DNA from 3 places in the Paenarthrobacter sp. CC6 genome. Region 2 is predicted to be linked to each of the others. Evidence: riboswitches for the same ligand, from Rfam matches in the RefSeq annotation. Region 2 holds a riboswitch; each other region holds the start of a gene.
What was found. Region 2 has a riboswitch for thiamine pyrophosphate ahead of thiO (glycine oxidase ThiO). Riboswitches for the same ligand answer to the same signal wherever they lie in the genome.

Region 1 (4,824 bases), on a different contig from region 2:
CAGGTCCGTCGGGTCGGTGCAGGACATCAGCAGGATCGCGGGGAGGGCGATCGCCAAACCGCGCAGCATGAAGCCGAGCCCCAGCTCAAGGGAACCTTCACTGATGGACCAGAGTCCGACGTCGAGCAGTACTGCGCCGCTGTCAGCGGCCACAATCGCGGTACTCCAGCCACCGATCGCCGCCGCTATGATCAGCGGCCAGGCACGCTGCCAGAGAAGGCGGAGGGTGAGGCCGGCCAAGGGGAAGAGCGCCAATTCCGCGATGAGAGCCGTGGACGCGGAAACCCAGTCGATGGACAGGGCCAGCACCAGGGAGATAAGGAAGACGGCCACGAACTTCGCCAACGGGTTTGCCCGGGTCAGGAGCGCGTGGTTGCCGCGCAGGTTCAGTGCGTCCCTCATGCCGCACCCGCTTCCTGAGGCGCCGTCTCACCTTGGGATACCGGCCCGAGCGGCAGTTCCGTCCCGCCCAGTACGGCACTGAATTCCTGGTCGTGGGTCACGGAAACCACGGCGGTACCGGCGTCCAGCAACTCCGAGAGGAACGAGGCCAGCTCGGCCCAGGTGTTGGCGTCCTGTCCGAAGGTGGGCTCATCGAGGACAAGTACCTTCGGGTGCGCCGCCAACACCGTAGCCACTGAAAGCCTGCGCTTCTCACCGCCGGACAGTGTGTAGGGATTGGCGTCCACCAGATGGGAGAGCCTCAGCCGCTCCACCAATTCGTCCACGCGTTCCCCGCCGTAGCCCAGGTGCCTGGGGCCGAACATGAGCTCATCCAGGACCTTGCCCGTGACGAACTGGTGCTCCGGTTCCTGGAAGACCGTGCCGATCCTGGAGATGAGCTGATCGGCCTTCCATTTGTACGGGTCGATGCCCGCCCCCTCCGAAAGGTCGACGCCGGCGCTCACCATGCCGTCCACCGGCGCCAGAAGGCCGGCCAACGTCAGCGCAAAAGTGGACTTCCCGGCACCATTGGGCCCGGTAATGGTCAACGCCTGCCCAGCACGGACCTGGGCGGTGATGTCCCTCTGCACCGGAACCGGAGGGATGGTTCGGAAGCCCTTGCGCCTGGGCTTTTCCCGGGACACGGCCAGGTCCTGCGCTGCGAGGAGGAGTTCGTTTGTCCCGGACGTCCGGGCGCGCGCCCTTGTGGCGGGAACGTAGCCGGGAACCCACACGCCCGCCGTCATCAGCATGGAGCGCGCCTGGGTGAGGACCTGCTCCGGCGGGCCATCCAGGAGGACTCCCGGGGTGCCTGACTGCGGGCCTGCGGTACCGGGCTGCAGGACCACGATCCTGTCCACCAGATCCTTCCACACGGACACCCTGTGCTCCACCACCACCAGCGTGGCGCCGGTCTTGTCCAGGCAGCGGGCCACGGCGTCGCGGACCTCGAGGACCCCTGCAGGATCGAGGTTGGCCGTGGGTTCGTCCAGCAGGATCAAGCCTGGCCGCATCGCCAAAATCCCGGCCAGCGCGAGGCGCTGCTTCTGTCCCCCGGAAAGTGCCGCCGTCGGGTGGTCCAATGCCAAACCGCCGCCTGATGCGGTACGCAAGCCGACGTCGTCGAGCGCTTCATGCACCCGGGACCAGATCTCCTCGCGCGGCACGGCAAGGTTCTCGGCGCCGAAGGCGACGTCGTCGCCCACCCGGGAGAGAACCACCTGCGTTTCGGGATCCTGCTGCATCAGCCCGGCGCGGCCACGCTGCTCGCGGGAAGTGACGCCGTCGATCAGCAGCGAACCGGTCTCATCAGAGTCGTCTTCCTCGTCACCCAGCACCCCGGCGAGGGCGTGCAGGAGCGTGGACTTGCCGGCCCCCGAAGGGCCCAGCAACAGGACGCGTTCCCCCGGTTCAATGCGGAGGTCAAGGCCCTGGATGGCAGGCTGGGCCCGGCCGGCATGCCGCCATCCCCACCCCTCGGCGGAGATGGCGGCAGGCCGGACCGTGCCGCTGTGTGTGGCAGGCATCAGTTGAAGACTGGCTCCGAAGCGGCCTTCCGCGACGCGAAGGAACTCAGGACACCCGTCGTGGCCAGACCGCGGGTGGCGATCCAGGACAGGCCGCCGGCGATCACTGCACCGGAGATGGTGGTGAAAGTGATGTACGTCAGCTTGTCGATGGCCTCGTAGGCGATATTCCAGCCCCAGGGCAGGAAGGAGTCGTTCAGGCCACAGAAGAGGCCCGCGCCTGCGCCCGCGAGGAGTGCGGTGGGCAGGTTGAACTTCTTGTAGCGGAACGCGGCGAAGATCAGCTCGGCGCCAAGGCCCTGCAGGACGCCGGAGATGAGCACCGTGGTGCCGTACTGCGAACCCATGATGAGCTCACCCGTGGCTGCGACGGCCTCGCAGAAAAGAGCTGCGCCGGGCTTTCGGATAATGAGCATGCCCAGGACTGCGGGGATCATCCAGCCACCGGCGATCAGGCCGGTCAGGGGCGGGTATGCCGCATTCATGGGGATGGATACCAGTGCCGCGCCCTGGGACCAGGCCCAGAAGATCACGCCGCCGGCGATGGCGATGAGGGCCGCCACCACGATGTCTACAACACGCCAGCTATAACTGGTCTTCTTCACGTTTACCGTGGTCATTTTTCTGCCTCCTGAGGTTACAGGAGGGGAAAGTGCTCCCCGGAATCCGCCTGGCTTGCGCCGTCCGGCTCCGGACACTCTGAGAAGCTCGACTCCCTTGCGCCGGTACTAACCGGATCAGGTTCGAGGGTCTGCGGCTGTCCGCACTCTCAGCGCCCTCGCGTCTCCTGCATCGCTGCAAGGTCCGACGGCGGCGCTCCCCTGTCGTTATCAAATCTGCCCTGATGGGCGGGTTCAGTTTACACCTCCGCGTACGGCCGGCTCTGGGCCGCGGTCACAATCCTGTTGCGAGGCCCACTCTGCACCCCATCCCCGCGCCTAAGCACGCACACCAGGCCCCACAACAACAGGAGTGCATTGCGAGGCCCACTCTGCGCCCCATCCCCGCGCCTAAACACGCACAGCAGGCCCCACAACAAACGAGGGTGCGTTGCGAGGCCCACTCTGCACCCCATCCCCGCGCCTAAACACGCACAGCAGGCCCCACAACGCACCTGCAAGAATGGCCTGATGACGGATCTTCCAGGCTCCCACGCACCCGTGGCCGAGCCACGCCTCGCTGCCAGCGTGATTCTGCTCCGCGACTCCCCCTCGGGGCTTGAGGCATTTGTCCAGCACAGAGTCAGCACCATGGACTTCGCGGCAGGAATGGTGGTCTTTCCGGGCGGCCGGGTGGACGCTGTGGATCAGTCCGGCTGGGACTACCCCGGGGAACTGTTGCGCAGCCATGCGTTGTCCTGGGCGCAGAGTTCGATTTCGGCGGACACAGCGTTGGCGGAGAGCAACGCGGGAATGGTGCTCACGGCAGCAATCCGCGAAGTCCAGGAAGAAGCCGGGCTGGGCATCGAGCCCGGAGACCTGCGCCCCTGGGCCAACTGGATCACGCCCATAGACATGCCCAAGCGCTTCGACACCTACTTCTATGTGGCCAAGCCTGCACCGGAAGCGCAGCCCCGGCATCAAACCACGGAGGCTTGGCAGTCGCTGTGGATGCCGGTGTCCGGAATCCTGGAAGCGGAAGCCGCAGGGCAGTTGAAGCTGATGCCACCCACCTACTATCTGCTGAAGGAAATCGCTGTCCTCGATTCCGTAGAGGCAGTGTGGTCCGCCGAGCACCCGGTCGTCCCGGTTCTGGCTCCGGTCGGGTCCTTGGCAGCGTTTCTCAAGGAGCGGGAAAACCGCGGGTAGCCGTGCCGTGCAGCTAGGCTGGTGGCATGAACCTCTTTTTCAAGCTGCTGGGCGCCGGGGTAAGCCTCGGTGCAGGCTTTGTCGGTACCAAACTCGTCAACAAAGGCTGGGAAAAGGCCACGGGCAACAAGCCGCCCACAGGCAACGATGACATGGAGACGAGCCTCCGCTCGGCTCTGACCTTCGCGCTGATTTCCGCTTTCGTGAGCACGCTGATCCAGGTCCTTGCCAGCCGCGGCACCCAGCGGGCGATTGCCCGCTTCGCGAAATCCCAGGACATCGTCTAAGCATCACGCAACAAGCAACGCGGGGTCACTTATGGCCCATCCCCATGGGGGTAATGGGCCATAAGTGACCCCGCGTTGCTTTAAGGTTCCGCGTTGCCTTAAGGTTCGGAGGGCTCCTGGCCGGCGGCGGCCCTTTGGACCACGGCTTCGAGTTCGTCCTTGGTGAGCTTCTCGCGGTGCCCGTGTTTGGTCCGGTACGCGGAGCGCCCCACCATGTGGGCGGACACCGGCGCCGTGAGAAGCTGGAAAATCCACGCCACCAGCAGGACGGGCCACACCCACCAAGTACGCATCTGCAGGCCGATCGCTGCGAGCATCAGGAACAAGCCCAACACCTGCGGCTTGGTGGCTGCGTGCATGCGGCTCATGAGGTCCGGGAACCTCAGCAGGCCGATCGCGGCACCCAAAGACATCAGGGCGCCCACTATGAGGAACACCGCGGTCACCATGTCGATGACCAGGTCCACTCCGGTGGCGTCAGGACTCATTGCTTTGCTCCCTTCGCTCGGCCACGAACCGGGCAACCGTCACTGAGCCGATGAAACCGATCACCGCGAGGGCCACCAGCAGCATCAGGTTGTTGAGGTGTTGGTTCACGGCCATGTCGATGGCGAGGGCAGCACCAAGGATGGCCAGCAGGACATCGGAGGCAAGGACGCGGTCCAGCAAAGATGGCCCAATCGCGATGCGCACGATCGCACCTGCAGCGGCGAGGCTGAGGATCACCGCCGTGGCCACCAGAACAAATTCCTTCACAGC
Region 2 (4,824 bases):
CTGTTACCGTCTAATGTATAAAGACGGTAACAACGAAGGGGCAAGCTATGAGCGATTGGTCGCTACCCGAGCGGTTCGACGTCGGCGACGGTACGGTGCGATGGAACTCGGTAGGCGAGGGCCCAGCTCTCGTTCTGATGCACGGCACACCCTTCTCGTCGTACATCTGGCGGGACATCGCCCCGGTGCTTGCTCGTGATCACCGGGTCTACGTCTGGGATATGCTCGGATTCGGACAATCGACCCGCACCGCGCCGGATGTGAGCCTCCGGCAGCAGGCGACGATCTTCGTCGAACTCCTCGAGCACTGGGGGGTCTCAGCGCCTCGGGTCGTGGCGCACGACGTCGGCGGCGCGGTCGCGCTGCGGGCGACGCTCCTGCACGACGTGAACTTCGAGTCGCTCACGCTCATCGATGCCGCGACGGTGAGTGGTTGGGGCGCCGGCGGGTTCTTCCAAACCGTCCACCAGCACCCCGCGGCCTTCGAGGCGCTCCCCGACTGGGCTAGCGCTGCCCTGATCGACGCCAAGATCCGGTCCGGCAGTCACGTGGGTCTGCGTGCAGACGCCCTGGCTTCGTACACGGGCCAGTGGGCGGGTACGGAAGGGGCACGGGCGTTCTACCGGCAGTACACCCAAGGCGGCGAGGAGAACACCGACGAGCTACAGGATCGACTCCGGCTGTTGGATATCCCGATCCACGTGATCTGGGGCTCGGAAGATGCGTGGCTGGGTGTCGACTACGCCCATCGGCTCGTCACGGCACTTCCGGATCACGCGCGGTTCTCGATCATCGAGGGAGCCGGGCACATGGTGCCGGAGGATCGGCCCGGCGAACTCCTCAGGCTGCTGAGCGCGTGAACGCCGTGCAGTCCGCCGTGCCCGAGGAGCTGCGTGTCGTCGTGGAGTTTTGCAACAGCGCCACACTGCTTCGCGGCACCGACGCGCTGGCGACCATCCGTGACGGGCGGGAGTGGCTGGTCCGGCATGGATGGGACGGGGAGCCCACGCTCGAGCATCTCATCTCGTTGCGCGACGCCCGCGAGGTCATGCGCGCGTTCCTGGCCGACCGTACCGACACGGCAGCGCGATCCGCCCTGAACCAGCTCGCTCAGGAGCACTGGGCAGGCCCCCACGTCGACGACGACGGGCGGCTCGCGCTGACCCCGTCGGCCGGCCTGCCGGTCTCGCCGGCGGGAGCAGCGGTCGGGGCGCTTCTGCTCCACGGCTTGACCGGCTCGGGGCAGCGGCTCAGGACCTGCGCGTCGGAAGCGTGCAGGTGGGTGTTCTACGACAGTTCACGGTCCAGGACCCGGACCTGGTGCGACATGAACACGTGCGGGGCGCGGAGCAAGATGCGCCAGTACCGCGATCGGCTCACCTGAATCTGATCCGATCCGGTGGGTGGGCTGCGGCATCTGCAAGCCCCGACTCACCCCTGTCGCCACAACCTGCCGATACCCCGACGGTCTGCGTGCCTGGGACTGTTGTTTGGAGAACCGTTACGCGGCGGCGTCCAGGGCTTCGAGCAGCGACTTGGCTGCCGCCGTCGGATCTTCCGCCTCGGTAATGGCGCGAACGACGACGATACGGCTGGCGCCCGCAGCGAGCACCTGCTCGACATTGCCGAGATCGATTCCGCCGATCGCAAACCACGGCACCTCCACGGCGCCGCCGGTGGTCTCCTCCGCGCGCCTGATCGCTTCCGCGGCATATGTGACCAGGCCGGTTCCCACCGCTTCGCGGCCGGGTTTGGTGGGGGTCGCCCAGACGGGACCAACGCAGAAATAGTCCAGCCCAGGCTCGCCCGGCGAAGCCGTGATCGCGGCATTTACCTGCTCAGGCGTATGGGTGGAGAGACCAATCGAAGCGGGGCGGGGAAGGAACGTGCGGGCAATCTCCAGCGGGAGGTCCTTCTGGCCCACATGGAACACCGGAGCCCCGGAAACACTGGCAATATCGGCCCGGTCGTTGACCGCCCAGAGCCGCCCGTGCCGTTCTGCGACGCCACGCAGGATCGCCAGCAATTCCAATTCCTCGGCGGCTTCGATCGTCTTGTCACGGAGTTGGATGATGTCCACCCCGCCCTGGAACGCGGCGTCGGCAAAGTCTTCAAAATCGCCTTGGCGCTTGCGCGCATCAGTGCACAGGTAGAGGCGGGCGCTGGCGAGGGCAGAGTGCTGGGTCATGGAATCCACAGTAGTTCCTCTAAACTGGGCACGTACTGCGGGAGCCGTGACCTACGTCTTTATGACCGTCCGGCTGAGAGGGCTTCAGAGCCGACCGCTTGACCTGATCCGGCTAGTACCGGCGTAGGGAAGGAAACAGATGGCAGAAGCCATTCACGCGGATGTTGCCGTTATCGGCGGAGGCGTCATCGGACTGGGCATCGCCCACCAGGCTCGGAAGCTGGGCCGCTCCGTAGCACTCATCGATCCGGCGCCCGCCACCGGTGCGACATTTGCTGCTGCCGGAATGTTGGCGCCCGTGAGCGAGCTGCACTACCAGGAAGAAGACCTCCTGGAGCTCATGCTCGGGTCATCCCGGTTGTGGCCCTCGTTTGCCGGCGGCCTTCACCGGCCTGTGGAAGCTACCGGATACCGGACGACGCCGACCCTCGCCGTGGGTGCCGATGCCGCCGACCGCCGCGCGCTCGCGGACCTTCGCACTGTCCAGCTCGCGGCGGGCCTGGGGGTCGAACCGTTGCCGTTGCGGACCGCCAGGGAACGCGAACCGCTCCTTAGCCCGCAAATTTCCTGTGCCTTTGATATCCCCGCCGATCACCAGGTGGATCCCCGGAAGCTGGCGGAGTGCCTCATGGCAGGGCTGGCCGCGCATTCATCCGGCGATGGCACGTGGGTAGGCGGCGCCAGGGAAGGATTTGCCGTTGCAGAGTCCGCGCACGGCCTGTTGTGGGACGGGGACCAGGTAGCCGGAGTGGAGCTCGAATCCGGCAAATCCGTCGTGGCCGGCGAAACCGTGGTGGCCAACGGGCTGGGCGCCCCCGCGCTCGCCGGCCTTCCTGAGGGTCTTGAACTTCCGGTCAGGCCGGTCTACGGGGACATCCTCAGGCTTCGGGTCCCCGCGCACCTCCAACCGCTGCTCACTGCCACTGTTCGTGGCATGGTCCGCGGGGTGCCCGTTTACATCGTTCCCAGGGACGACGGAACCGTAGTCATCGGAGCTACCCAACGGGAGGACGGCTTGTCGGCGGCCTCCAACGCAGTCTCTGCCGGCGGGGTTTACCAGCTCCTTAGGGACGCCCAGGTACTGGTTCCCGCGGTGGCCGAACTTGAACTCCTGGAAGCAACTGCGCGCGCCAGGCCAGGGACTCCGGATAACGCTCCGTTGCTGGGCCGCGTAGCCGGTTCAAGCGGGGACATCGCGGGCATGATTGTGGCCACCGGGTTCTTCCGGCATGGCGTCCTCCTGACCCCCGTGGCCGCCATGATCGTGGGGGAGCTGCTCACCGGTTCCCCTGATCCCCGCTGGTCCATCTTCCGGCCCGACCGTTTCAGTGCAACCGCGCGTCGCTCTCAACTCCACAGCAAGGAAACAGTATGAACATCAAACTCAACGGCGCCGTCCACCAGGTTCCCGCCGACGCCTCCGTCAGCACGCTCGTCACGGCCGTCACCGGCCGCGTACTCGACCACCGCGGACAGGCGGCCGACGGCGGGAAGCTGGGTGTCGCCGTCGCCCGCAATTCCGAGGTGGTGCCGCGCAGCCAGTGGGCGGCTACTCCGCTGGCCGACGGCGATGAACTCGAACTCGTTACCGCAGTACAGGGAGGCTGAACCATGACCACAGCAAGCACCGAAATCCGTACTGACGCCTTGGTGATCGACGGCGTCGAATTCGGGTCCCGCCTGATCATGGGAACGGGAGGTGCGCCGAGCCTGGACGGGCTCGGAGCCGCGCTCCTGGCATCCGGAACCGAGCTCACCACCGTGGCCATGCGACGCTATTCGCCGGCCGAAACCGGTTCGCTGTTCCAGCTGCTGGTGGACAACAACATCCGGGTCCTCCCGAACACCGCAGGCTGTTTCACGGCGAAGGACGCCGTGATGACGGCGGAACTGGCACGCGAGGCGCTGGAGACCGACTGGGTCAAGCTGGAAGTAATCGCGGACGAGCACACGCTGCTCCCTGACGCTGTTGAACTGGTGGACGCCACCGAGCAATTGGTGAACCGCGGCTTCAAAGTGTTCGCCTACACCAACGACGATCCCGTGCTTGCCCTCCGCCTCGAGAACCTCGGCGCCACGGCAGTCATGCCGCTGGGCTCGCCCATCGGGACCGGCCTGGGCATCCTGAACCCGCACAACATAGAACTCATCGTGTCCCGGGCCTCCGTGCCGGTGGTGCTGGACGCCGGGATCGGAACAGCTTCCGACGCCGCACTTGCCATGGAACTGGGCTGTGACGCGGTCCTGCTGGCGACCGCAGTGACCCGCGCGCAGAACCCTGTGCAGATGGGTCAAGCCTTCAAACACGCCGTCATCGCCGGTAGGCTGGCCAAACAGGCAGGCCGGATTCCGCGTCGTGAGCACGCCTTGGCGTCCTCGGCCATGGAAGGCCGGGCGGAGTTCTTCTAAAGCCGGGTTTCTCCCGGGCCGGGTTCCCCGCAACGAAGGAGCAACCATGGTTAACAGGAAAGAACCGGTGCCCCCGGCAGCGGTCGAAGCCGCGCTCAAGGACCTCCCGGGTTGGAAGCTCCAAAACGGCCTCGTAACCGTTTACAAGACGTCGACGGCGGCCGAGGCTTTGGCCCTCATCGCGGCCATTGGACAGATCGCCGAAGAGCAGAACCACCATCCGGATC
Region 3 (4,824 bases), on a different contig from region 2:
AAGGCAGTTGCTGAGGTAGAGGCAACTGAGGCCCCTGCCACTGGGACGCCCGCAGTTGCGGAAACTCCCGAGGCTGACGCCAAGCCCGTACGCCGCACCCGGTCCCGCAAGAAGGTTGAGCCAACCGAGCCCTTGCCCGGCCTCGGCGATGAAACCGCCGCAGGCCAGGAGCCTTCTGCCGAAACCCAGCCCGAAGCCGTCCCTGAAGCTGCCCCCGAAAAGCCGGTCCGCCGTCGTCGTGCTGCCAAGCCCAAGGTGGAGGCAGAAGAGACGCCCGCAGTTGCTGAAGTTGTTGAAGAAACCACGACGCCGGAAGCCGGCGCCCAGCCGGAAGAACCTGCTGCTGAGGAAGAGGCTCCGGCCGAGGAAGCTGCTCCTGCCGCTGCCACCTCGCTGTTTATGGAGCCGGTTTCCATCACGTCGATGATCTTCCAGGCCCCTGACCTCACCACTGTCCCGCGCGTTGCGGCCGTGGAAGAGACGGACGACGAGCCGGAAGACGACGCTGAAGCAGCCGCAGACGGTGAGCTGGACGAGGGTGGCAGTCGTCGCCGTCGCCGGAGCCGCGGCCGCCGCGGGCGCCGTGGCACTGAACGCGACGAGAACGACACCGAAGACAGCAATGACTCCGGCGACGAAGAAACTCCCGCAGCTGAAGCCCTCGAGGAAGGCGTCACGTCGCGTCGCCGTCGTCGTCGGCGTCGTGGAGACCAGGACCTTGAACTGACGGGCGGCTCGGATGACGACCCGCCCAACACGGTAACCCGCGTTCGCGCCCCCCGGCCCATCACGGAAACGGCTCCTTCCAACCGGGTCGCAAGCGTCAAGGGCTCCACCCGGCTCGAGGCTAAGAAGCAGCGTCGCCGCGAGTCCCGCGAGACCGGACGTCGCCGCCAGGTGATTACCGAAGCCGAGTTCCTGGCACGCCGCGAATCCGTGGACCGGCAAATGATCGTCCGCCAGCGCGACGACAGAATCCAGATCGCAGTCCTTGAAGATGGCGTCCTGGCCGAGCACTTCGTGTCCAAGACCCAGCAGGACTCCCTGATCGGCAACGTCTACCTCGGCAAGGTCCAGAACGTCCTGCCATCCATGGAAGCTGCATTCGTTGATATCGGACGCGGCCGCAATGCGGTGCTGTACGCCGGTGAAGTCAACTGGGATGCAGTGAACCTGGAGGGCCAGCCGCGCCGGATCGAGAATGCGCTGAAGTCCGGCGACTCCGTCCTGGTCCAGGTGACCAAGGATCCGGTGGGTCACAAGGGTGCCCGCCTCACAAGCCAGATCTCACTTCCGGGCCGCTACCTCGTGTACGTGCCGGGTGGATCCATGACCGGCATCTCCCGCAAGCTGCCCGACGTCGAACGCAACCGCCTCAAGCGGATCCTGAAGGACCGCCTGCCGGAAAACGCCGGAGTCATCGTCCGTACGGCCGCTGAAGGTGCCTCGGAAGAAGAACTGACCCACGACATCAACCGTCTGCGCGCGCAGTGGGAAGGTATCGAAGGGCAAGCTTCCTCCACCAAGGTGCTGGCACCGGAACTGCTTTACGGCGAACCGGACCTCACCATCAAGGTTGTCCGTGACGTCTTCAATGAGGACTTCTCCAAGCTGATCGTCTCCGGTGACGACGCCTGGGACACCATCGAGGCCTATGTAACCTATGTTGCCCCCGACCTCGTGGGCCGCCTTGAAAAATGGACCAAGGATCAAGACATCTTCGCTGCCTGGCGCATCGACGAGCAGATCCACAAGGCCCTGGAACGCAAGGTCTTCCTGCCATCCGGTGGCTCGCTGGTCATTGACCGCACCGAAGCCATGACGGTGGTGGACGTCAACACGGGGAAGTTCACCGGCAGTGGTGGAAATCTGGAAGAGACAGTTACCAAGAACAACCTTGAAGCTGCCGAGGAAGTCGTTCGCCAGCTTCGCCTGCGTGACATCGGCGGCATCATCGTCATCGACTTCATCGACATGGTCCTGGAATCCAACCGCGACCTCGTTCTCCGCCGCATGGTGGAGTGCCTGGGCCGCGACCGTACCAAGCACCAGGTTGCTGAAGTAACGTCACTGGGCCTTGTCCAGATGACCCGCAAGCGCATGGGCACCGGTCTCCTTGAAGTCTTCGGTGAGCAGTGCGAGCACTGCGCAGGCCGCGGTGTCGTGACGCATGACGAGCCCGTGGAGCACCGCCGCGCCAACACCGTGGCAGCCGAGCAGCACCGTCCGCACACCGAAGCACAGCAGTCCACAGCCCGCACCGAGCGCAAGCGTCGCCGCGGCAAGGGCGGCGCCCAGGGAACGGTCGAAGCGCCGGCCCAGGTCCATTCGACGCCGTCCGCCCCTGTTGCGGCACCGGCAGCACACCCGGAAGCCCAGGACCCTGCCCGTCAGGCAAAAGCCGAAGCAACCCGGGCTGCACTGGCGACGATTGCAGCGGCCGCGCATGCCGCCCACCTTCACGATGACGAGCTCCACAAGGCAGAGGAGCAAACCCGGGCGGCCGGGGAGCATGGTCCCGACGCCGGTTCGGTCTCCGCTGCCCCGACGGCTCAGGAAGCCGCGGCACACGACGCCGCTGTCCGCGAAGGCCGGGCTACTCCAGTGCTGCGTTTTGGCGGCGAAGAGGTTGCCTTGCCTTTCGTTGAACACCACGATGAGCCGCAGGCAGCCCAGCCGGCCATGAGCCTGGACCGTCTGGCCGAAGCTTTCTCGCACCTTGGCGCGGCACCGTCGCCTGAGGACCGGAAAGCCAAGGAAGCTGTCGAAGCCCCGAAGGCTGCGGACACCCCGACGACTGAAGCTCCGGCTCCGGCCGCAGACGAAGCCCCCTCAGCATCGCGGGGTCGTCGTAGCCGCCGGAACCGCAGTGCAAGCAGGGCCCAAGGCGCGGCCAACGAGACCACTGTTGAGCACCACGACGTGACCGCTACGGCCGCGAAGGGATCGGCGCACGAGTCCAAGGCGCCTGCGGAGCCGGTCAGGAAAGCGGCCCCGGACGAACCCATCATCCTGGGCGTCGGCGTACCGGCCTCCGAACTCTAACCGTTTGTGACCGCACCAAGGCCCCGCAGTTCCGCTACCAGCGGGAATTGCGGGGCCTTTTGCTGTCTGCCGGTGCGCTAGGCTGGGGGACTGACACGGGGTGCCAGGCGATGGGCCAGGCTGAGATCCAAACCCGTTGAACCTGTCCGGTTAGCACCGGCGAAGGGATGTCCTCATGGCCGCATTGTCATCTTCCGCTGTTTATCCGCTGGCGGAGGACCGCAGACGAACCCCCCGGGTACTTAGCATCGCGGGCTCCGACCCGTCCGGAGGAGCCGGAATCCAGGCTGATTTGAAGAGCATCGCCGCCCACGGTGGATATGGCATGGCTGCCATTACGGCTTTGACGGCCCAGAACACCCTGGGTGTCAGCGGTGTGCACGTACCACCCGTGGAGTTCCTGCGCCAGCAACTGGACGCCGTCAGTACCGATATCGTCATCGACGCCGTGAAGATCGGGATGCTCGGCGACGCGGCTGTTATTGACGAGGTGCGCAGTTGGCTCGAATCGGTGCGCCCCGCCGTCGTGGTTCTTGATCCCGTGATGGTGGCCACCAGCGGTGACCGCCTGCTGACCGAATCCGCAGGGGAGGCCCTTCGTTCCCTGCTTCCATTGGCGGACCTGATCACGCCGAACCTGCCCGAGCTTGCCATTTTGCTGGGGGAAACCGAGGCTGCTGATTGGGCATCGGCATTGGAGCAGGGCAAGCGACTGGCAGCTGAGTGCGGAAACACGGTCTTGGTCAAGGGCGGTCATCTGGCCGGCTCGGAATGCCCCGATGCCTTGATCAACACCAGCGGGCTGTTGCGGCAGGACGTCATCGAAGTGGCAGGTCCAAGGATTGCGACCCGGAACAGCCATGGCACTGGATGCTCGTTGTCGTCCGCCTTGGCTACCGTCCAGGCGCGCACGGGCGACTGGGAGGCCTCACTGCGCGAAGCGAAACCGTGGCTGCTCCAGGCCCTGAGGAGCGCAGGGGAGCTGGAAGTGGGCCGGGGCAACGGGCCTGTGGACCACTTCCACCACCAGCGCGTCCTCCAGCCTGGCGGATTTGCTGCCACTTTGTGGAAGGAAGCCATCCCGGAGCTTGAAAAAATCCACGGCCTCAACTTCATCCAGGAACTGCAGTCGGGGCATTTGCCGGAGCCGGCGTTCAGCTACTACCTTGCGCAGGACGCCATCTATCTCAATGGCTATTCCAGGGTCCTTGCCCGTGCAGGTGCGTTGGCGCCCACCGAGGAAGAACAGCTGTTCTGGGCCAGGAGCTCACGGCAGTGCCTGGAAGTTGAATCGGAACTGCACAGGAACTGGTTGAGCTCCCGTGAGGCTTCGGGCGTCACCGGACCGGTCACCAAAGCCTATGTGGACCATCTGCTGGCAACGACGGCGTCAGGCAGCTATGCGGTGGTCCTCGCGGCGATCCTGCCCTGCTACTGGTTGTATGCGGAAGTGGGTCAAAAGCTCCACGCCGCGTTCGTCGAGGCCGGGGCCTCCGGCGGGCATCCCTATGCGGACTGGCTGCGGACGTACGCCGACGAGGACTTTGCCTCCGCCACAAGGATGGCGATCAACTTCACAGACGCGGCGGCCGTTGCCGCTTCCGGGCGTGAACGTGCGGAGATGCTTGAGGCTTTCAGGCAGTCCTGCCGCTACGAGACGGCGTTCTTTGATGCTCCGCGGCTCTACACCCAGGGTGGCCCGGCCTGTTGAATCGGGACTGAACCGGGATGAAAAGCATGGCTTGTCCCGCGCGTCGCGGGCGTGATCACGTTAATCGC

Region 1: it holds a riboswitch for thiamine pyrophosphate, as region 2 does, so the genes downstream of both, PV760_RS08325 (ECF transporter S component) here and thiO (glycine oxidase ThiO) in region 2, are expected to answer to the same signal.
Region 3: it holds a riboswitch for thiamine pyrophosphate, as region 2 does, so the genes downstream of both, thiD (bifunctional hydroxymethylpyrimidine kinase/phosphomethylpyrimidine kinase) here and thiO (glycine oxidase ThiO) in region 2, are expected to answer to the same signal.

The regions. Positions count from the first base shown of each region.
Region 1 covers NZ_JARDAN010000007.1:307,117-311,940, forward strand. The annotation lists gene PV760_RS08315 (energy-coupling factor transporter transmembrane component T family protein) at 1-402, opposite strand, end outside; gene PV760_RS08320 (ABC transporter ATP-binding protein) at 399-1,970, opposite strand; gene PV760_RS08325 (ECF transporter S component) at 1,970-2,590, opposite strand; TPP riboswitch at 2,667-2,803, opposite strand; gene PV760_RS08330 (NUDIX hydrolase) at 3,101-3,778, shown strand; gene PV760_RS08335 (DUF4235 domain-containing protein) at 3,805-4,065, shown strand; gene mnhG (monovalent cation/H(+) antiporter subunit G) at 4,164-4,553, opposite strand; gene PV760_RS08345 (MrpF/PhaF family protein) at 4,543-4,821, opposite strand; gene PV760_RS08350 (Na+/H+ antiporter subunit E) at 4,818-4,824, opposite strand, start outside.
Region 2 covers NZ_JARDAN010000008.1:315,224-320,047, reverse strand. The annotation lists gene PV760_RS10145 (alpha/beta fold hydrolase) at 48-860, shown strand; gene PV760_RS10140 (CGNR zinc finger domain-containing protein) at 857-1,384, shown strand; gene thiE (thiamine phosphate synthase) at 1,502-2,188, opposite strand; TPP riboswitch at 2,216-2,335, shown strand; gene thiO (glycine oxidase ThiO) at 2,328-3,563, shown strand; gene thiS (sulfur carrier protein ThiS) at 3,560-3,796, shown strand; gene PV760_RS10120 (thiazole synthase) at 3,800-4,597, shown strand; gene PV760_RS10115 (4a-hydroxytetrahydrobiopterin dehydratase) at 4,644-4,824, shown strand, end outside.
Region 3 covers NZ_JARDAN010000006.1:363,405-368,228, reverse strand. The annotation lists gene PV760_RS06500 (Rne/Rng family ribonuclease) at 1-3,045, shown strand, start outside; TPP riboswitch at 3,132-3,230, shown strand; gene thiD (bifunctional hydroxymethylpyrimidine kinase/phosphomethylpyrimidine kinase) at 3,221-4,756, shown strand.